DNA from 2 places in the Neobacillus sp. Soil_C_43 genome. Region 1 is predicted to be linked to the other one. Evidence: riboswitches for the same ligand, from Rfam matches in the RefSeq annotation. Region 1 holds a riboswitch; the other holds the start of a gene.

What was found. A riboswitch is a leader RNA that binds a small molecule or an ion and turns the genes downstream of it on or off. The one in region 1 is predicted to bind cyclic di-AMP.
Region 2: it holds a riboswitch for cyclic di-AMP, as region 1 does, so the genes downstream of both, AC3A54_RS13720 (potassium-transporting ATPase subunit F) here and AC3A54_RS20545 (APC family permease) in region 1, are expected to answer to the same signal.

The regions. Positions count from the first base shown of each region.
Region 1 is NZ_JBDGJV010000018.1:37,184-47,934, forward strand. It holds gene AC3A54_RS20545 (APC family permease) at 1-1,539, opposite strand, end outside; cyclic di-AMP (ydaO/yuaA leader) riboswitch at 1,890-2,034, opposite strand; gene AC3A54_RS20550 (bacitracin ABC transporter ATP-binding protein) at 2,191-2,319, shown strand; gene AC3A54_RS20555 (glycerophosphodiester phosphodiesterase family protein) at 2,339-3,274, opposite strand; gene AC3A54_RS20560 (D-2-hydroxyacid dehydrogenase) at 3,290-4,252, opposite strand; gene AC3A54_RS20565 (MFS transporter) at 4,446-5,657, shown strand; gene AC3A54_RS20570 (3-hydroxyacyl-CoA dehydrogenase) at 5,997-6,764, shown strand; gene AC3A54_RS20575 (sigma 54-interacting transcriptional regulator) at 7,221-8,966, shown strand; gene AC3A54_RS20580 (acyl-CoA synthetase) at 9,184-10,713, shown strand.
Region 2 is NZ_JBDGJV010000009.1:131,529-142,279, reverse strand. It holds gene AC3A54_RS13740 (universal stress protein) at 1-1,771, opposite strand, end outside; gene kdpC (potassium-transporting ATPase subunit KdpC) at 1,839-2,414, opposite strand; gene kdpB (potassium-transporting ATPase subunit KdpB) at 2,451-4,481, opposite strand; gene kdpA (potassium-transporting ATPase subunit KdpA) at 4,512-6,179, opposite strand; gene AC3A54_RS13720 (potassium-transporting ATPase subunit F) at 6,222-6,302, opposite strand; cyclic di-AMP (ydaO/yuaA leader) riboswitch at 6,764-6,905, opposite strand; gene AC3A54_RS13715 (Na-translocating system protein MpsC family protein) at 7,143-7,511, shown strand; gene AC3A54_RS13710 (TspO/MBR family protein) at 7,530-8,255, opposite strand; gene AC3A54_RS13705 (cryptochrome/photolyase family protein) at 8,267-9,703, opposite strand; gene AC3A54_RS13700 (MerR family transcriptional regulator) at 9,722-10,630, opposite strand.

The DNA.
Region 1 (10,751 bases):
ATCTTCTCTTTCAAACGAGACATATACTGCAATAATTTGATCTTGAGAAAGAGATTTAGCATAGTTTATTGAGTTTGCCACTACATTGGTCATGCCGGCAACAGGAACTATTAGTACATTTCCTTCAATAGGCATCAAGGGTTCACAAGTAGTGAGCCTAAGCTGGTCTCCAACTGCTTCATAATGCTTTCTAATTCGGTAGAAAACAAAAAGTATAATTGGTAAAAAAACTAATACTGACCATACTTGCGTGAATTTAGTTAAAAAGAACATCATAGTAACAATGAAGCTAATCATTGCCCCTATTGTATTAATTATTAGTTTTGGAAGCCAACCTTGAGGCTTCTCACGAATCCACTTAACGATCATTCCAGTTTGGGATAACGTAAATGGAATAAACACTCCAACTGCGTAAAGCGGGATTAAATGCTCTGTTTCTGCATGAAAAGTTAAAATTAATATGATTGAAGATATTGCAAGTATGATGATGCCATTTGAGTATCCCAATCGGTCACCTCTAACAAGGAACATCCTTGGAATAAACTTATCTTTCGCAAGATTAACTGCCAGCAATGGGAAAGCAGAATAACCAGTGTTTGCAGCCAGGATTAAAATTAATGCAGTAGTACCTTGAATAAAAAAGTACATGAAATTTCGTCCGAAAGTTTCCTCTGCAATCTGTGATACAACGGTTACCTCTGCCCTTGGAGTAATCCCATAATAGTAAGCTAAATATACAATTCCCGAAAATAATACGGCAAGTAATGCACCCATCATCATTAACGTTTTGGAAGCATTATTAGGAGCGGGATCTTTGAAGTTAGGAATGGCATTGGATATAGCTTCAACCCCCGTTAAGGCTGAACTTCCCGATGCAAACGCCCTTAAAAGAATAAACAAACTGATTCCCGTAACAGGTGTACCAATTGGGGTATGTAATTCAGGAGAAACTCCTCCTGTAAAAATATGATAAAGACCCATACCAATTAATATGAACAACGCTAAAACGAATAAGTATACAGGATAAGCTAAAATTGAAGCAGATTCTGTTACTCCTCTTAAATTTAAAATTGTAATTAAAATCACGAATACAATGGCGATTTCTACATTAAATTTATGTAAGGTGGGAAAGGCAGATGTAATAGCATCAGTACCAGCAGAGACACTTACAGCAACAGTTAAAATGTAGTCTACTAATAAAGAGCCTCCTGCAATTAAGCCATAATTTACACCTAAGTTATTTTTTGAAACAACATATGCACCCCCACCATGAGGATATGCAAAGATGATTTGCCTATAAGACAATATAAGCGCTGTTAAAAGTATTAATACACCAACTGCAATAGGGAGTGAATACCAAAATGCTGTTGCACCTAGTGTAACTAAGACAATCAATATTTGTTCAGGGCCATATGCCACAGAAGATAGAGCATCAGAAGAAAGAATTGCTAATGCTTTCGTTTTGTTTAGTTTCTGTTCTCCTAATTCATGGGATTTTAAAGGACGTCCAATTAAAAATCTTTTTAAAGCTGAAATCATTAATTACTCACCACCTAATTGTGTTAATAAGTTTTATATTACCCCTTTAAAAGGAATTTCCTCAAAAAGAGTAATCTTTTTATAAGGCTCTGTTAAACTTGCCTGTTGATTTCCGCTCCAGGCACGAGCGGTTCGTGGGTGTTTCGGCGAGCCTCCTCGGCGCTTACGCCTGCGGGGTCTCCCCTGAACCATACTCCCACAGGAGTCTTCGTGCCTTCCGCTACAATCAACAGGGTGTTAAAAATCAACATTGTTCTTTAACACAGCTTTTTATAAAAATAAAAAAGTGCCTACAAGTCATAATAAATAGACCTGTAGACACTTCATTTTTCATGTGTTACAAGCTCCACCTTCCTTCTCATATAACGCTTACGAGGTTAGCTGTCGGATTCGGACCTTTGAGTAGCCCTTCCTTAAAAGGATTCACCCCATGGATTAAGTAACAACCCACAAAAATGGTTCCCCCGTACCATCTGGTTTCAGCGACTAAAGAATTTGAAACTGTGATAATAATACTTCTGTAAATAGCAAAAGTAAATGAAAAATATGTAAAATGATTAAAATTTTTTGATAATGGTAATGGTATTAATGATGATATTATTTCATCCTCTAATAAAACTTTAAAACTCTAACCAGGAAATGAGGAGTCATATGTTCAAGGAAAATAGTCCCTTTTTAAGTGATGAATTTTTAGATGAATTAATTAAAGAAATTAATCAACAATTTGGAGGTCCCACAAATGAACAAAATATAGACCCTTCCAAAAACGATATTGGCTAAATGGTGCAGCACTTATTCATTATTTTTCAGCAACTAATTTTAGGAGTAAGTCCGGTCGATTGGTTAAGATTCCATCTGCACCTGCATCTAAGAGTTTCTTCATTTCTTTTGGATCATCGATGGTCCAATAGCTTATGTCTTGTCCGCGTCGGTGTGCCCCGTTAATTAACTTCTGATCGGTCAAATCAAAGCCGCTATCTGCGGCGGGAATTTGAAAGGAATCGGTTTTTGGCTGATAAAGGTTCCTTAGGAAAAATTTATGGAAGACAACGAATTTCTTTACCTCTTGTTTTCCACCGCAAGTGGCTACCCTGTCCTTCGCATACTTGTTAAAAGTATCAAGAATATCTTGGTCAAAAGAAGCCACCAGAATTTTATCCTGCATGTGATATTTCTCGATAAGTGCCCATAGTTTTGCAGCCATTTCTTCAATTCGTTCAGGCGGATTGTTGTCCTTAATCTCCATTTCAATTCTCATATTACCAAACGTCTGAAACATTTCTTCAGCAGTAGGGATATAGACGCCTTTGCCACGGTAGCTATAGTTGCCTTCAAGGTCTTTAAAATGGTAACCAGCATCAAGCTTTTGGATTTCCTCCAATGTCATGTCTGCCACCGATCCATGTCCATTCGTTGTCCGATCGACTGTCGGATCGTGGATAGCAACCAAATATCCATCTTTTGTAATATGGAGATCGGTCTCAATTACATCCACACCCATATTTGCTGCGTTCGTAAACGCCGTCATCGTATTAGATGGAGCGAGTAACTCACCGCCTTGATGGGCAATCACTAACGGCCGGTTATTTTTGAAAAAGCTCTTTTGGCTTATTTGCTTAACCGGTATGAAATTAACGGCTAAAAGGAAAATAAGGATGGCTGGAATTAAATATTTTAAAACTTTTACACTGCGTTTTTTCTTTTTCGTTGTTTTCTCAATTACAACTTGCTGCATGCTGTTGCTCCTTTGTTAATATCCTTTTGTAAAATCAACCCGGTTAATTGACGGGATGTTTCCTGCTAGATATTCCTTTAAGTTAGGGATAAGGATATTTTCAATGACCCGCTTATTATAATGCTCAGTAGAACCGGAAGTGTGCGGGGTAATGATGACGTTCTCCATTTCCCATAATGGGCTCTCTGTTGTGAGCGGTTCTTTTTCAAATACATCTAATCCAGCACCGGCAATAATTCCATCCTTCAATGCCTGAATGAGCTCATCTTCCACCACAATTTCACCTCGACCAATATTAATGAAAAAGGCAGAAGACTTCATTTGTTTAAATTGTTCTGCACTAAATAATCGATGAGTTTCGTTCGTAAGAGGTAACGTCACCACCGCGTAATCACACTTAGGGAGCAATACATCTAATTGGTCTGGTGTATACATTTCATCAACATAGTCTGCTGGCTGTCCTGAGTGCCTGACACCAAGGACGTTCATTCCAAAGGCCTTGGCAATCTTCGCTGTTTCTTTTCCAATCTCACCAACGCCAATAATCCCCACTGTTTTTTCGTGCATTTCTAGTCCCATATGGGCATGGTGCCAAGTTTTTGTTTGCTGGTTTTTGACATATGTATGCAGCTTACGTGTTAGGCCAAGCATCAGGGCGAAAATCGTTTCGGAAATAGGATACGCATGAACACCATTGGCACTGGTAACTGTTATGTTTCTATTGTTTAATTCATCTAGTGGCAAGTTATTCACACCAGCACTCCAGGTTTGCAGCCATTTAAGCTTTGACTCAGGTGAAAGGATTTCTTCCTCTAGTCCCTTCTTCCAGCCAGCAATGACTTCAGCCTCTTTCAAATGGTCTTGCCAGACTTCTTTGTTCTTACCGATGAATAATTCCCAATCTGGTAAAATACTTTCCAGTAGTTGCATATAATCCTGATCTAAATTATGGGTGATGACTAGCTTCCTTTTTTTCATAAAAATCCTCCGTTTATACGATGTTTAGCTAACTTAATGATAACGTAAATAGGCAGAAATATTAACTTCTTTTGAATAATCTTTCTGGTTTCCTTTTTCCAGCTTCTGTGCTATTATTTAGCGATACGAAATAAAATGAATGAATGAGAATCTTCTCGGAGAAGGTTCTTTTTTGATGGAAGGAAGTGGTAGGATGAAGGAGCGTTTGTGGACGAAGTCATTTATTATGCTTATGGTAGGGAACTTGTTTGTGTTTATGTCATTCCAAATGCTTATTCCGACTCTGCCGCCATATATAAAGTCAATTGGAGCATCTGGATTAGAGATTGGGTTAGTAACGGCATTGTTTTCAATTGGTGCAGTCATTAGCCGGCCCTTTATCGGTTTTATGCTTGAATATAAACCGAGAAAAGCACTGGTAATATCCGGCGCAATTATGCTCTTACTCATTACCATTCTTTACCCTATTTCACAAGTAGTTCTGATTTTTCTATTATTCCGCTTGGTCCATGGATTAGCTTGGGGCTGGTCAACTACGGTGAACGGGACGGCAGCAGTCGATGTAATTCCTAATTCACGGCTAGGTGAGGGGATGGGCTATTACGGCCTGTCGATTACGATTGGGATGATTATTGCGCCAAGTCTAGGAATCTTTTTATATAAAATTACTACATTTACTAATCTCATATATATTTCTGCGCTATTAGGGCTTATTGCAATAGTCTTGCTTATGATTGTTCGGTATCAAACTCCTGAAGCTGTCCTACATACGAAAAAAGAAGACTTAAAGTTTTCCTATGTAGGGTCATTAGTTGAAAAATCAAGCTGGTTTCCTGCGTTTATTACTATTATTATCAATCTTGGCTACGGATCAATCGTGACGTTTATTGTCATCTTTGGTCAAGAAAGAGGCATCGATCAAATCTTTTTATTTTATATTTTTAATGCGTTGATGGCTACAGTAGCAAGGCCGATTGCGGGAAAATGGTTTGATGAAAAGGGACCTATCGGACTGGTTCTTTTCTGTACCATCCTTACTTTTATCGGCATGTGGGTACTCTCCTATGCTCATTCAAGCCTCTTAATTGCTGTTGCAGGCGTACTTTTTGGCTTGGGCTTTGGCTGTTTAATCCCTACGCTTCAGTCTTGGGCATTATTAATGACACCAACAAATCGTCGTGGTGTAGCTAATGGAATGATTTTTTCATCCATTGATTTAGGGATCGGGCTGAGCGGCGTTATTTTTGGGGCCCTTGCACAGTTTGTAGATACGGCGTCAATCTTCCGGATTGCGAGTCTTTTTCTACTAGTTGCTATTGCCTTAGTTATTATTATGGAAAAAAAGAAACGGGTTGCGTCACAGGAAAATATCGTTTCTAAGAAAAAGGTCAGAGCCTCCTATTAATGGGGCCTGACCTTTTTTTGCATAATAAGAAAGTATAAAATTCGACTTCGAGAATTGTCCAGCTCCAGCGCCTAGCCCCTCGGGTCAAATAACCTTCTGCAATAAAAGTCAAAGAGCGACTTTTCTTGCAGAAGAACATTTGCCTGTCGGGGCCGACCAAGGCGCTTCCGCTTTTCTTTGCGACTGTACAAATTTCGGTCATATTCTTGTGAAAACTGTCCAAACGATATACATATAAAAAAATGAATATAAGACAACTGCTTTACCAACCTTAAAATATCCAACTGGCACAATTCTTGCAATTTAACAAAATAGAATTCTTTAAAGGGGGTTATTAGGATGGATATGCAAGCTTGTCGTGCCATCGTTACAGGCGGGGCTTCAGGACTTGGAGAAGCGACTGTGCGGAACATTGTAGGCAAAGGCGGAAAAGCGGTTATTTTTGACCAGTCTGAAGAAAATGGGAAGCGGCTCAAAAATGAGTTAGGGGAAGCAGTTTTATTTTTGAAGGCAGATGTCACGAAGGAAGAGGACATCCAGGAAGCGGTTAATAAAGCGGCTGACTTTTTAGGAGAAGTAAATACGGTTGTAAACTGTGCGGGAATTGGGATTGCTGAGAAAGTCATCGGCAGAAATGGAGCTCATAACCTAGCTCTTTTTTCAAAGGTCATCAATGTCAATTTAATCGGGACCTTTAACGTTATCCGTATTGCAGCTGAGAAAATGTCGAGCAACGAAGTGAATGAGTCTAACGAAAGAGGCGTGATTATCAATACTGCCTCTGTGGCTGCCTTTGACGGTCAAATCGGGCAGGCTGCCTATAGTGCATCAAAAGGTGGAATTGTCGGCATGACTTTGCCGATTGCAAGAGAGCTTGCCCGATACGGAATCCGTGTGATGACGATTGCACCGGGGCTTTTCCACACACCAATGTTTGATACTCTTCCTCAAGAAGCGAGAGATTCACTTGGAAAAATGGTGCCGTTCCCACCAAGGCTTGGCTATCCAGCTGAATACGCCCAGCTCGTCAAAAGTATCATTGAAAACCCAATGCTAAACGGTGAAACCATCAGACTAGATGGAGCCATCAGAATGCAGCCGAAATAATAAAGTGATGACGAGAGTACAATAACTATCTTCTCATTTAAAATATAGGTTGTGTTAAAGAACAGTGTTGATTTTTATACACCCTGTTGATTGGAGCGGAAGGCACGAAGACTCCTGTGGGAGTATGGTTCAGGGGAGACCCCGCAGGCGCAAGCGCCGAGGAGGCTCGCCGAAACACCCACGAACCGCTCGTGCCTGGAGCGGAAATCAACAGGAGAGTTTAACAGAGCCAAATTATAAAGATTGCTAGTATTTAGGATATAACCTATTATCTAAAAATTCGACAATAGTTGAGGTATTCCTTGCTTTACCGCTAATGAAAAAGGATTATTATGGATTTCTTCATCTTTGGTTACCCTGTTTAAAGATTCAATGAAAGAATGTCTATTGTAAAAATAGTCAAAAAAATCACTCTTTTTTGGTACAATAAAGCTATGTAAAGAGGGTGGTGACGAAATGCCTGAATTTAAAGATATCATTACGCCAGTGGATTGTAGGGTAACAGAAGTAACGACACTTAAAGAAGCCCTTGATCTTATGCAAGAAAAGAAGTGGAACCTGTTGCCAGTAACTGACTCAAACAGAAGGCTTCTCGGTGTTTTTACTCGTAGCAGTTTATATCAAATGGTCATAGCTGAATGTCCCCTTAACACTCCCATCAAAAAATACATAATAAAACAGGTTGAAACATTAGATATCAATACCCCGTATGAACAGATTGAGAGAATTGTAAAAACCAGTCAGGTTGGAACAGGTGTGATTATCGATGAACAAGACCAAGTGGTTGGTATTTTAACAAAGACAGATATGGTCATGTCACTTTTACAAACCTCACAGGAATTACAAACGATTAAAACATTAAAAAGGACATTGGAAACAGCCATTGACCATGCATTTGACGGGATTGTCATGACGGATGAAAAGAAAAAGATTCAGATGGTCAGTCCTCCTCTTTTAGAATTATTCAATCTTCAAATCGAAGCGGTGCTACACGAACCAGCTGAGAAAGCACTGCCACAGCTTCACTTAGAAAAGGTTTATGAATCCGAAACCGCTGAAGTAAGCGGGTTTTTAGAGATTAATGGCATTAAATATATCGTTCATCGCATCCCGATTGTAGAGGATGGAAGGGTGATTGGGGCAATAGGCAAAGTGGTATTCCGGCAATTAAACGAGGTAAGCGAGCTATTCAAAAAGCTGCAGAAGGCAGAGAATAAGGCAAGCTTTTATCATCAACAATTTCAGAAGTCGGAATCAGCGAGATTCACATGGGACCATCTATTAACCGTTGACCCCTATATGGAAAAATTGAAGAAAAGTGCGGCAAAAGCAGCAAAAGGCCGTTCGACCATTCTGATTCGCGGAGAAAGTGGTACGGGCAAAGAACTATTTGCACACGCCATTCATAAAAGTAGTGCGAGAAGTACGGGAAAGTTCATTGTTGTCAATTGTGCAGCCATTCCTGAGGATTTGCTAGAATCGGAGTTTTTTGGCTATGAAGAAGGGGCTTTTACAGGAGCCAGACAAAAAGGGAAGCTGGGTAAGTTCGATTTGGCCAATGGAGGGACTCTTTTTCTCGATGAGATTGGAGATATGTCGTTAGCGCTCCAGGCAAAGTTATTACGTGTCCTTCAAGAGAGAGAATTTTATCGGGTGGGTGGAACGGTAAGAATTCAGGTGGATGTCAGAATTATCGCCGCTACTAACCGTAACCTTGAAGAAATGGTCAAAGAAGGGACGTTTAGAGAGGATTTATACTACCGCCTCAATGTGATTTCATTAAACGTTCCTCCTCTAAGGGAACGCCTCTATGATGTCGACCATTTAATAGGACAATTCATGATTGAATTTAATCAAATTTTGGGCACAAGCATAATGGGCATAGAGGAAAGGGCAAGAGAAACATTGCTTGGTTACGACTGGCCTGGGAATGTCCGTGAACTAAGAAACGTGATGGAACGGGCCATGACTTTTGCTGAAAGTGGAAAAATTAAAATTGAGGACCTGCCTGATTATGTAACAAAGAAGGTGACCATTTTCGAACCATTGGTGAATGTTTCCTTAGTTGAAAATGCTGAGCTTGAAGCGATTAAAAAGGCACTTGTCCAAGTTCAAGGAAATAAAGTAAAGGCTGCTAGGTTACTAGGGATTAGCCGGTCAGGTTTATATGAAAAAATAAAAAAATATAAATTGCCGACTTAGGAACAACAAGTGGTGAGGGGAGACGTGAATACATTACTTCGTCTCCCTCATTTGATGGTGTCCAGTTTTTGGACATTAGAATGTCTTCTGTGTATGGTTGAAATACAACTAATAGTCGAAGAATCCTGTGTTGGCCTCTGATTCTACTTTTCTGAATATTGGCACAAAAATTGCATATATAACGGTTGAGTCTTTTTATTAAAGGAGGATCCCAATAATGAATATCGGCAGCCTATTAACGCAAAATGCACGCAAATATCCTGAATTACTGGCCATTGAATGTGAAGGTAGAAGCTATACGTATCGTCAATTTAATGAGGAAGTTAATCAACTGGCACACGGTTTAATGGAACAAGGTGTAAAAAAAGGTGACAAGCTTGCATTAATGATGAAGAATTCGGATCACTTTGTGTTTACTTTTTTTGCGGCTGCTAAAATTGGTGCGGTTGCCGTTCCGGTTAACTTCCGACTGACGGCTTCAGAGGTTCAATATATTTTACAGCAGTCAGACGCTGCGGTTGTCGTTTGTGACCAGGAATTTGAGTCAATCATTGCAGAAGCGAAGCAAGGTGCGGGTGTGCGGCTGGTGATTACCGTTGGCGAACCAGAAATAACAGGCTACTTTTCGTATGAAAAAATTCTATCCGCTAACAAAGAGGAACCAAATGTGGAGGTATCTCAGCAGGACGACTTAGAAATCCTCTATACCTCAGGGACAACGGGGCGGCCAAAGGGAGCATTATTTACACATGACCAAATTTTTAAAGTTGGCATTTCTGTTGTCATCAATATGGGAATCCGGCCACATGAGCATATTCTGCATTTAGCACCACTGTTCCACTCAGCACAGCTGAACCTATTCCTGATTTCCGGTGTGGCACTTGGTGCGACCCATATTATCCATCGAGATTTCCATCCAGTAAAAACACTTCAAGCTATCCAAGAGCATAAAATTACCCATCTATTCGCTGTCCCAGCTATGTATAACTTCCTTCTTCAAGTACCAAATGCAGCAGATTATGATCTATCTTCCATAAAGCGAGTCGGGTATGGTGCCGCACCAATGGCACCTGAGTTGGTCAAAAAAAGCATGCAGCTATTTAAAACAGACCAGTTTTACAACCTGTGCGGTTTAACGGAAGCCGGGCCTGGAGGCATTCTTCTCGATCCTGAGGGACATAAGAATCATCTTGGAAAAGGTGGGAAGCCCATTTTCTTAACGGAAACACGGGTGGTGAATGAAGAGGGAATTGATGTGCTGCCTGGCGTGATTGGGGAATTTATTGTCCGCAGTCCGATGGTGATGAAGGAATATTATAAAAAGCCGGAGGAGACGAAGAGCACGCTGAAAAACGGCTGGCTTTATACAGGAGATTTAGCCACGATTGATGAGGAAGGCTATATTACGCTTGTGGACCGGAAGAAAGATATGATCATTTCCGGCGGGGAAAATGTGTATTCGGTGGAAGTTGAAAGCGTTCTCTTTGAGCATCCGGGTATTCTTGATGCTGCGATTATCGGGTTGCCGGATGAAGTTTGGGGTGAGGCGGTCTGCGCCATCGTTGTACCGAAAGAGGGGGCTGTGATTGACGAGCAGGAACTGCGAAGCTTCTGTCGTCAAAAGCTTGCAGGCTATAAGGTGCCAAGACGGATTTTTATCGAGGAACAGCTACCGAGAAACGCCTCTGGAAAAGTATTAAAATATCAGCTGCGGCAGAAGATGCGGACGGAGAGTAATGTGAAGTAGTGTTGGCTGGCGGAAAATTGTAGATAAGTAATGAATTT
Region 2 (10,751 bases), on a different contig from region 1:
GTCCTTCCCTCATTCGTTCTCGTAATGCTTTCGGAGAGATATCAATCAATTCAATTTCATCCGCTTTTCGGAGAATATGATCTGGCACCGTTTCTCTTACCCTCACCCCAGTAATTTGCTCCACACTGTCATTTAAACTTTCTAAATGTTGGATATTCATTGTTGAGATAACTGAAATACCTGAATCCAATATATCCTCTACATCTGAATACCGTTTATGATACTTACTTCCGGGCACATTGGTATGTGCTAGCTCATCGACAAGGACCACCTCTGGATTTCGCCTAATAATAGCTTCAGTATCCATTTCTTCTAACTTTGTTCCTTTATAGGAAATAATTTTTCGAGGAATGATATCCAAATCCCCAATTTGTTCAATTGTTTCTTTTCTACCGTGTGTTTCTAATAACCCTATGACAATTCCAATGCCCTTTTTCTTTAATTCATTGGCTTCCCTTAGCATCGTGTAGGTTTTTCCTACCCCAGGTGCGGCCCCAATATATACCTTTAACGTACCGCGTTTCAGTTTATTCATTTCATTTACTAATTCCTGAGGTGTAAGACGTCGATAAAGATCCACTTCTTTCTCTTTTTTTATTTGTTTTGCTGGTAATACACGCTCTCCAGCTTTTTCTGCTCGATCGGCAACCATAAAAACATCAATATTTTTCGTTTTCCGCAATATTTTATTGATAATGGAACCATAGACAATTTCTTCCCAACGTGTTTGCTTCGATTGCCCCATGACAATCCGAGTAACTTTGTGCTTGGTTGCATACTGGACGATTTGATCTGCCACCTCATCTTGTTCTAACGGTAATTCCTCAAACGCCCCTCCCACTTTTTCTACTAGTTTCATAATAGAGCGCTTAAAGGTTAGTTCATTCTTAATTAATTCTTTATTTGCAAAACAAACAACCAGTAAATCTCCTCCTAACCTTTTAGCAATCTGCTGTCCCCGTCTAATCAGGATGGATCCATTCCAATGATATTGAACGGTAACTAAAATTTTTTCTGATGCCCCTGATGGACCAATCATTCCATGCTTCTCTCGATAGTCATCAAGCGTTTCATTTACCTCCCCCGCTAAAAAACGAAGAGCTAATTCACGTAGTACGGCAAGGTTACTGGGATGTAAGAGGTTATCTCTTTTACCTTTTTCCTCATGCTGAAGATCGATTTCTCCTTCCTGGAGTCTATTGAGGATCACTTCAGGTGTAACGTCCAACAGCTTTACTTCATCTGCCAACGCTAGTGTATCTTCTGGAACGGTGCAGCCCACCTTTACTTTTCCACCCGTTAATTTGTCTGCAATTCCCCTTATACCTTCCAGTTCATAAATGTTAACAGTAGTAATCACGCTTATCTTCTTTTTTAAGAGATATTGAATATCGTCGAAACGAGTTGGTCTAGGAGCCTCAGGGCGATTTCGATGGGTTAGAACATCTACTAAAACCACTTCAGGATTACGGGCAATTATAGCATCTACATCCAAATCGTACTTCTCTTTTCCATTTTCTATCCAATTAATATAAGGAATAATTTCTAAACAGCCAATTTGTTCTGTTGTCTTAGGACGTTCCGACGCACTGATCATACCAATAACAACGTCAATCCCATTCTTTTTGAGATTATTACCCTCCATCAACATATGATAGGTTTTACCTGTTCCGCTAACCGCACCCAAGATGATTTTGAGTCTGCCTTGCTGCATCTGATAAATGGATTGCAAAATTTCCTCTGGACTTTTCCTTTTAAATTGTTCACCCATGTTTGCAGCCCCCGTTTATTTTACATAGATATGGGAAACAGGAGAGCACATTGCTCCCCTGTTTGAGTTATTTCTCCAATAGTTGTTTTAAATCTAGGTTAAGTTTTAAAACATTGACTCTCGGTTCACCAAATAAGCCAAGTTCTTTCCCTTCAGTATTTTTTTCAACCAAGTCTTCTAGTTGACCTTTGTCAATTCCTGTCAACTTCTGTATACGTGGGATTTGAGCTATCGCGGCTTCTGGGCTGATATGCGGGTCCAACCCTGATCCAGAGTTCGTTACAAGATCAATCGGTACTTGGTCAACAGGTACATCAGGATTTTCTTTTTTCCAATTTTCTACAGAATCTTTCGTACGCTTGATAATATCTTCATTAGATGGAGCATAGTTGTTCGTCCCAGATCTTGCAGCATTGTATTCAATGCTGGAAACCCTGCCTTGAAAAAGTTTCGGGTCATCAAATTTTTGTCCGATTAGTGTAGATCCTACCACTTGCCCTTTTTCATCGTATAGAAGACTTCCGTTCGCTTTCTCAGGAGCTATCATATTCGCGATTCCAGTAACCAGAAGATGATAACCCAATCCCAAAATGACCATTAGTAAAAGACTAAGTATAGTGTTCTTCATTATATTCGATAACATATTTTTTCTTCCTTCCCCGAACATTTAATATGGGAACTAAATAAATAGATTAACAACAATATCGATTAACTTTATTCCAATAAACGGAACCACTACACCACCTAAACCATAGACGAAGAGGTTTCGGCGAAGCAAATCTGCAGACCCCATCGGCTTATATGTGACTCCTTTCATCGCTAATGGAATCAGCATTGGTATAATGATAGCATTGAAAATCAAGGCTGAAAGAATCGCTGAAGTTGGTGAACCAAGATGCATAATGTTCAGCACACTTAAGTCAGGAATCGCCAGCATAAACATCGCTGGAATAATCGCAAAATACTTGGCAACGTCGTTCGCAATACTAAAAGTAGTGAGTGCCCCGCGGGTCATTAGTAATTGCTTACCAATTGAAACGACTTCAATAATCTTGGTAGGATCGGAATCCAAGTCGACCATGTTGGCGGCTTCTTTCGCTGCCATCGTTCCACTATTCATTGCTAAGCCAACATCCGCTTGAGCAAGGGCAGGCGCATCGTTGGTTCCATCACCGGTCATCGCGACCAGCTTACCTTCACCTTGTTCTTTTCGTATCGCGGAAATCTTGTCTTCCGGCTTGGCCTCTGCAATGAAATCATCAACTCCTGCTTCTCTCGCAATCGTAGCCGCTGTCAGCGGGTTGTCTCCTGTACACATGATGGTCTTAATTCCCATTTTACGAAGCTGATCAAACCGCTCTTTCATTCCTGGTTTTACGGTATCTTTAAGATAAATAAGTCCATAGATTACTTGATCAACCGCAACCGCTAACGGGGTTCCTCCTTCAGAAGCGATCCGGTTGGATTTTTCCTGTAGATCTTGAGGAATTTTTCCGCCTTGTTCGATTACCCATTGCTTGACTGCGTCAACTGCTCCTTTTCTAACTTTACGGCCGTCATTTAAAGTTAGACCGCTCATTCTGGTCTCGGCTCTGAATTCAATGAAATCACTGTTATCGGTTAGAGAATCATTATATGTGAAGTTTAATTTCTTCATTAACTCTAAAACCGAACGCCCTTCTGGAGTTTCATCCTTAACTGAGCTGATCGCTGCCCAAGAAGCAAGCTCCTCCACCTTGTGATTTCCAACAGGAGTAAATTCACTTGCCATCCGGTTTCCGAACGTAATCGTACCTGTTTTATCTAGAATAATTGTATTTATATCTCCTGAAGCTTCCACCGCTTTACCAGACATAGCAATGACATTGAATTGAGTAACCCGGTCCATCCCGGCGATCCCGATTGCTGACAATAAGCCACCTATAGTGGTTGGAATCAAACATACCAATAGGGCAATTAAGACAGGAATCTCAAGTTTGATCTCTAAATACTTAGCGAAAAATGGAAGTGTTACAACAACAATCATGAAAATCAACGTCAAGCTTGTTAGTACTGTGTTCAAAGCGATTTCGTTAGGCGTCTTTTGTCTCTGCGCTCCTTCAACTAAGGAAATCATACGATCTAGGAAGGATTCTCCTGGTTCACTGGAAATACGCACCTTGATTTCGTCACTTACAACACGAGTTCCATCTGTTATAGAACTAAAATCACCACCTGCTTCTTTGATCACTGGAGCAGACTCCCCAGTAATTGCAGATTCATCTACAGAAGCAATTCCTTGAATGACTTCACCGTCCCCAGGAATTAGCTCCCCCTGAGACACAATGACGATATCTCCTTTACGAAGATCTGTTGACGAAACGTTCATAATCTTTCCATTCACGATTTTTTTTGCAATACTCTCTTTTTTAGTATTCTTTAAAGAATCTGCCTGTGCTTTCCCGCGTCCCTCTGCTAACGCTTCTGCAAAATTTGCGAATAAAACGGTAAGTAGTAGAATAATAGACACCGTTGCATTAAACCAAGGGGAAACATCCCCTCCTAAAGCACCAGGAAAAAATGTAAATAGCAAAGTGATAATAAATCCTACCTCAACCACAAACATAATTGGGTTTCGAACCATTACTCTAGGGTCTAGCTTAATAAATGATTCTTTTAACGCTTGTTTGACTATATCTGAATTGATCATTGTTTTTTTCTGATGACTCATGGTTTACTCCTCCAAAGGAAACTCCATTAATTATTTTAATGTCAAATGTTCAGCAATCGGTCCAAGGACAAGACCAGGGAAGAAAGTAAGGGCACCAATTAAAATAACGGTCCCAATAAACACTCCTCCGAACAAGGCAGTATCTGTACGGAATGTGCCAACTGTTTCCGGAACTGGCTTTTTCGCCGCTAAAGAACCCACAACGGCAAGCAAGGTGACAAATGAAATATATCGACCAAGGAACATCACAATACCTGTTGAGATATTCCAAAATGGAGTATTATCTCCTAAACCTTCGAACCCTGATCCATTATTGGCAGCTGACGAAGTATATTCATACATGGCCTGTGTTAAACCATGGAAGCCTGGATTAGAAATGGTGTCTGGATGCAGCACGACTGCCAATGCCGTCGGTACCAAAATCAGAATAGGATGAACTAAAAGAGTGACAGCAATCAAAATCATCTCTTTACCTTCAATCTTCTTCCCTAAGAATTCTGGTGTCCGTCCAACCATAAGCCCGCATAAAAACACTCCAATCATGGCGTACATTAAAACGTTTAGGAAGCCTGCGCCAATTCCACCAAAAATGGTATTCAACATCATGTTTGAAATTGTTACTAGTCCGCCAATTGGTGTAAGGGTGTCATGCATCGTATTGACCGCTCCGGTTTCTGAAGCAGTTGTAACAGTTGAATATAGAGCTGATTGGGCAACGCCAAAACGTACTTCCTTTCCTTCCATGGTACCTTGTTCATGTTGAACACCTAATGCATTTAATGCAGGGTTTCCTTGGTATTCATAAGTTAGTGAAACACCCAGCATAATAAGAAACATCATGAACATAGAGATGAACAACACTCGGCTTTGCTTGGCATTCCCTACCATTTTCCCATAAGCAAATGGAGTAGCCGTACCAATTAACAACATAAGTAAAATTTGAATCAGGTTACTAATTGCGTTTGGATTTTCAAAAGGATGCGCTGAGTTTACCCCGAAAAAGCCGCCTCCGTTATTCCCCAATTCTTTAATCGCTAAAAATGACGCCACCGGCCCGCGTGCGATTTGCTGCTCTGCACCAGCAATCGTTTTAGCCGTTACGGTCGGATCTAATGTTTGTGGTACTCCTAAGAAAAGAAATGCTAGTGCTGAAATAAATGAAATTGGTAGAAGCACCCGGAATATAGAGCGTATTAGATCTACATAAAAATTCCCTAAAGGCTTACCAGCTAATCCACGAATAAAAGCAATGATGACAGCTAGTGCTGTCCCCGGAGAAGTAAACATCATTAGGCCTATTGCTACCATCTGCGCTAAATAGGATAATCCGCTTTCCCCACTGTAGTGCTGTAAATTAGTATTGGTCATAAAGCTAATTGCGGTATTAAACGATAGGGTTTGTTCCATTGCTTTAATTCCACTTGGATTCAGCGGTAAATTTCCTTGAATCCGAAAAAACACGTAAACTAGTAAAATCATCACAGTATTCGAACAAATGGCGGCGATTGCATACTGCTTCCAAGTTTGATCCTTTGTTTTGATTCCAGAAATACGGTAGATCAACTTCTCAAAGCCAAAAATGCGATCCAATTTTGTTTTGTTATAATCGAATGCAGTAGCTAAATAGCCCCCCATCGGTTTTGCAAGTAATAAGACGAGGATTAAGGTAATCCCCACGGATAATAGTGCGGTAGTCAATGTATTTCCCTCCACTTGAAATCAAGTTTTTATTTATTTCAATTAAAATTTTTCAGGATGAATAAGTACATATCCAAGATACACAAACAAAACAGATGTAATGATTCCTATAAAAACTAGCATTACTTAACACTCCCTTTCTGAATTACAGAATCAGCCCAACGAACAAGTCCCAGCATTACTGCTCCCAAACCAAAAATGGCAGCTACCATTAGAATATCTAGCATTTAAATCCCCCCCTTTTTTGATTATTCATCCAGTGACATTTACAAAACATCACCATATGAAAGCATAAAAAATAGACCATACGTACTCCTTCCCCAGTTGAGCAATTGAGACCAAGAACCAGAATAGAAACACCTCAAAAAGAGATATTCCTGTAAAGGATTCTTGTCATAATTGATCATATTGGAGAAAAAGTATGCATGGTCTACTTAGCGCCCAGCAAGCCTGTAAGGCTTCCTTTGCGTCCTGTCTTCCAGTTTACTTTTTCTAAAAATAGGCATAATAAAAAGACCTACTTAGTTTCTCAGGCTGCCCTCTTGCTTAAAAACAAAAAAGCCCCCTGAATAAGGTGGTCTTTAGACCTCCTTCGCTTTAGCCGACGAAGTTAGCTGACGGGTAGGATGGCGAAAGAGTTTCTCATCCCTTCTGGTTCCCCAGAATTAACCCCAAAAAATTGGTTCCTCCGTTCCTGAATAAATCAGGATTAAGCCGTCTATTTACTTATGCTGTTATTCTATTTCGTTAATTAGTATTTGTAAACAGCCAATTTTATGTAATATTCCGCTGAATTTATAGGTTTTTTTTGGTTTTTCATTAATTATCTCTTAATTTCTCATTTTTTCTCTTTATTTTACTTTTAATGCCTATTTTTTTTACTATTGACATTATATAAATTGCAAGTAATATAATGTTCATGATTTAGATAGAAATATGTAAATAGATCCGGGGGTTTTGGGGATGGCTAATTCTAAGAGGAAACTAGAGGCTGAAATCAGCTCAGCATTTATTAAATTTCAGAGAGAATTACTTGGACGTGGTCCACAGGAAGCAAAAACATACATCGTACAGGACATGGTCATAACACGCTTCAAAGGCGTATTAACCACCGAGGAGAAGCATCTTGTAACCCACGACACAGGCAGAAAACTAGTAAAGCAAATGAGACAAGTCTTACGTGAAATGTATAGTCATGATTTTGAAAAAATAGTAGAAGAATTTACAAAATGTAAGGTCTTATCTAGTCATAGTGATATTAGTACAAAGATTGGAGAAAGAATTGAGGTTTTTATTGTTGATAAAGATTTAGAAAAATCACTTGAAGACTAGCTTAAAAAGCTCTACCTCTCAAGTAGAGCTTTTTCCTTTATTGACCCATAGAAAAATTAGTAATGCTATTGATAGTACGTAAGAAACGTAACTTACACTAGGAAAGGAATCTTGATTTTTTACACCAATTCCAATCAAAGCCCATATAAATACCAAGACATAATAAGTGTCTTTTTCTTTAATATAAAAAATCCCCGCCAGTAATGCAGCGACCCATAGCATAATAACGGTCCACACAATTTGTGATATTCCCCAGCCATTCCATTGAATATAAACCAGATAATAGCTAATATTTGCAATCAATGCCACACTCACCCATCCCAAATAGATGGATATAGGGATTACATCTATCTTTAGAGGGTGAAAGCTTTTTACTTTTTTATATAGAAAAATAAGTGTAATCAAAAAAGCAATCATGACTAAAACGGTATAGAAAAAGTACTCATAATGCCATAAAAAAATCCACAGGATATTTAACATACAGGTAAGCAGAAAAAGTCCACTAGTAGATTGGTAAAGAGGAAGATTTCTTCGGTTCTTCGGCAGCTGTCTGAGCACCCAGATAAAGAGTAATAAGTAAATGAGTCCCCAAATACTAAATACATAGCCTGCAGGTGTAAATAACACATTTAACCTATTAGAAATTTCGCCCGTAGTCTGTCCGTTTAGCGGCAAAGTATTAGCTAATGCATTAACAATAACCACTAATAATAGACCAAGAAAATTTAAACCAAACCGAATCATCCTATTCCCCCTTACTTTTTTATTAGATTGTATGCCTCTAACGCTCTTTCCCTTGCAAAAGAATGTTCAACAATGGGAAAAGGATAGGAAGTACCTAGCTCTACCCCTGCCTCACGGAGGATCGCATCAGACGCTGTCCATGGGCAATGGATATATTTAGCCGGCAGGTGTTTTAATTCTGGTACCCATTGACGAATATAGTCGCCAGCTTCATCAAATTTTTGTCCTTGGATAATGGGATTAAATATTCGAAAGTACGGTGCTGCATCAAACCCACAGCCAGATACCCATTGCCATCCCATCGAATTATTTGCCAAGTCTGCATCCAGCAGCGTTTCCTCAAACCATGAAGCCCCTCTTTGCCATGGTACCAATAAATGCTTTACTAAAAAGGAGGCGGTTACCATCCGGACCCGATTATGCATCCAACCGGTTTCCCATAATTCTCGCATCCCGGCATCAATTATTGGAAAGCCCGTTCTACCTTGTTTCCATGCAGCAAATTCACCCTCCCGCTCCTCCCAAGGGAAAAACATGAATTCCTTACGGAGAGGGGAATCAATCATTTCTGGGAAAGAAACAAGTTGATGGTAACCAAATTCCCTCCATACTAACTGTCTTAAAAATCCGTCAATATCTTTCTGACCATCGTTAGAAACAATATTCTCTTGTTCCACTAATTGATGCCACATCCACCTCGGACTAATTTCTCCCCAGGTTAGATGAGGAGACAGTCTTGAAACTTGTTGAACAAATGGATAGTCTCTTTTTATCGAATATCCTGACAGCCTTTCCTCTATAAATTGCTCCCACTGAGCTAATGCCCCTTTTTCCCCCGGCACCCAATAACCCTTAAATTTTTTATACCATGCTCTAGTTGGCAATAAACCTAGTTCTTCTATATTTAAAGTTTTGATATCTGAATGTGTACTATTGAAGTTGGTAGGTAAGCTTTTGGAAAGTGGAATAGGCCTCTGTAAGCATTTCTTCCAAAAAGAGGTAAATACTTTATAGGGCTGACCTTGATTATTGACTATTGATAAAGGTGGAAACAACAGGTTGGAGTGAAAGCTTTTTACCTCTATACTTTCCTTTTCTAGAGCTTCTTTAATCTGTTGGTCGCGAAATCTAATCTCAGGCTCGTATCTTTCATTAAAAAATACAGCCTGAGCGCCTGTTTCTTCAATCAGTTCCTTAAGTATAGGAATGCTCCTACCTTTTCGAACAATTAACTTTGCTCCCCGGACTTGTAATGCTCGGTCTAATTCTATCAGGGAATGGTGGAGCCACCAGGAAGCAGCTTCACCAACTACCTTTTTTGTTTCTTCCTCAGGCGGACAGATAAAAACAGGAACAATACTCCCTTGCTCAACTCCTGAAAATAATGCTTCATTTTCTTGAATTCGCAGGTCTCTGCGAAACCAAATGATCGTTTTTCTTTGTTGCATCTTTCTCTCCGTCCCGTTTTATACTAAAACCTCATCTAATGTGTGAGTTAAGTGGATATACTGTAACTGGATTCTGTTTGCCAAATATTTTACGGCTCCCGGTCCCCCTATGTAAAACTGAGTTTTCTTACAATCAGAAGCAAAACTCTCAAGCTTGGATAATATTCCCGGGTCCTGTTCGAAAGGAAATGTCGTGGTAGCTGACAAAATCACTTTATCTGGCTCCAATTTTTGAACCGTCTTTTCAATTGACCCTTCAGCTGGGGAAGCGCCTATTAAGATCGTTTTCCACCCCTTTAACATTGCTTGAATAAGGAGGATGAGAACTGGAACTTCATGTTGTTCATACGGCAAACAGGCACCTAAAAGGGTCGGTGAATTTTCCCTGTATTTAAAATTCCTTCTTAATTGAACAAGAAAATCTCGTACTGTAAGACTTGCAAGCGATTCCTGATACTCTCCCCATTGCCCCTTTTCCCATCGATTCCCAACTTCATGTAAAAACGGGATCACGACAGATTGAATGAAAAATTCTAATCCCTTTTGGTGATAGGCCTGTTGGAGAATAATATTCATTGCGGCTTCGTTGCAGTGGGTGCCTTCCTTCAGCAAATCGAGAACAAATTCGTTTAACTCCTCATATTGATTCTTCTTTTTCCAGCCAGCATCCAATAGGCTATGATCAGTTGGAGAACCACCCTTCTCTACAAGATATGCTGCTTGTTTAACGGTATGTCCCTGGTCAACCAATCCTTTGACTTTCAATATGGTATTAATATCTACCTCACTATATATCCGATATCCATTTTCTAATCTTTCAGGATTAACAATTTGGTATCTCTCTTCCCATTTTCGAATAACCTGTTTTGACAATCCGGTAATTTCAGATACTTGTTGGATAGAATAGGTTGCATTTTCGATATTCATTTCTATTTATTTCATCCTCTCGGCATGTTGGAAAAAACTTCTCATGACTATTTAGTCCAGTATATACCAAGCCACAACCTTGTACAACGCCAGAAAAACAACTATACAAACATTTGACATA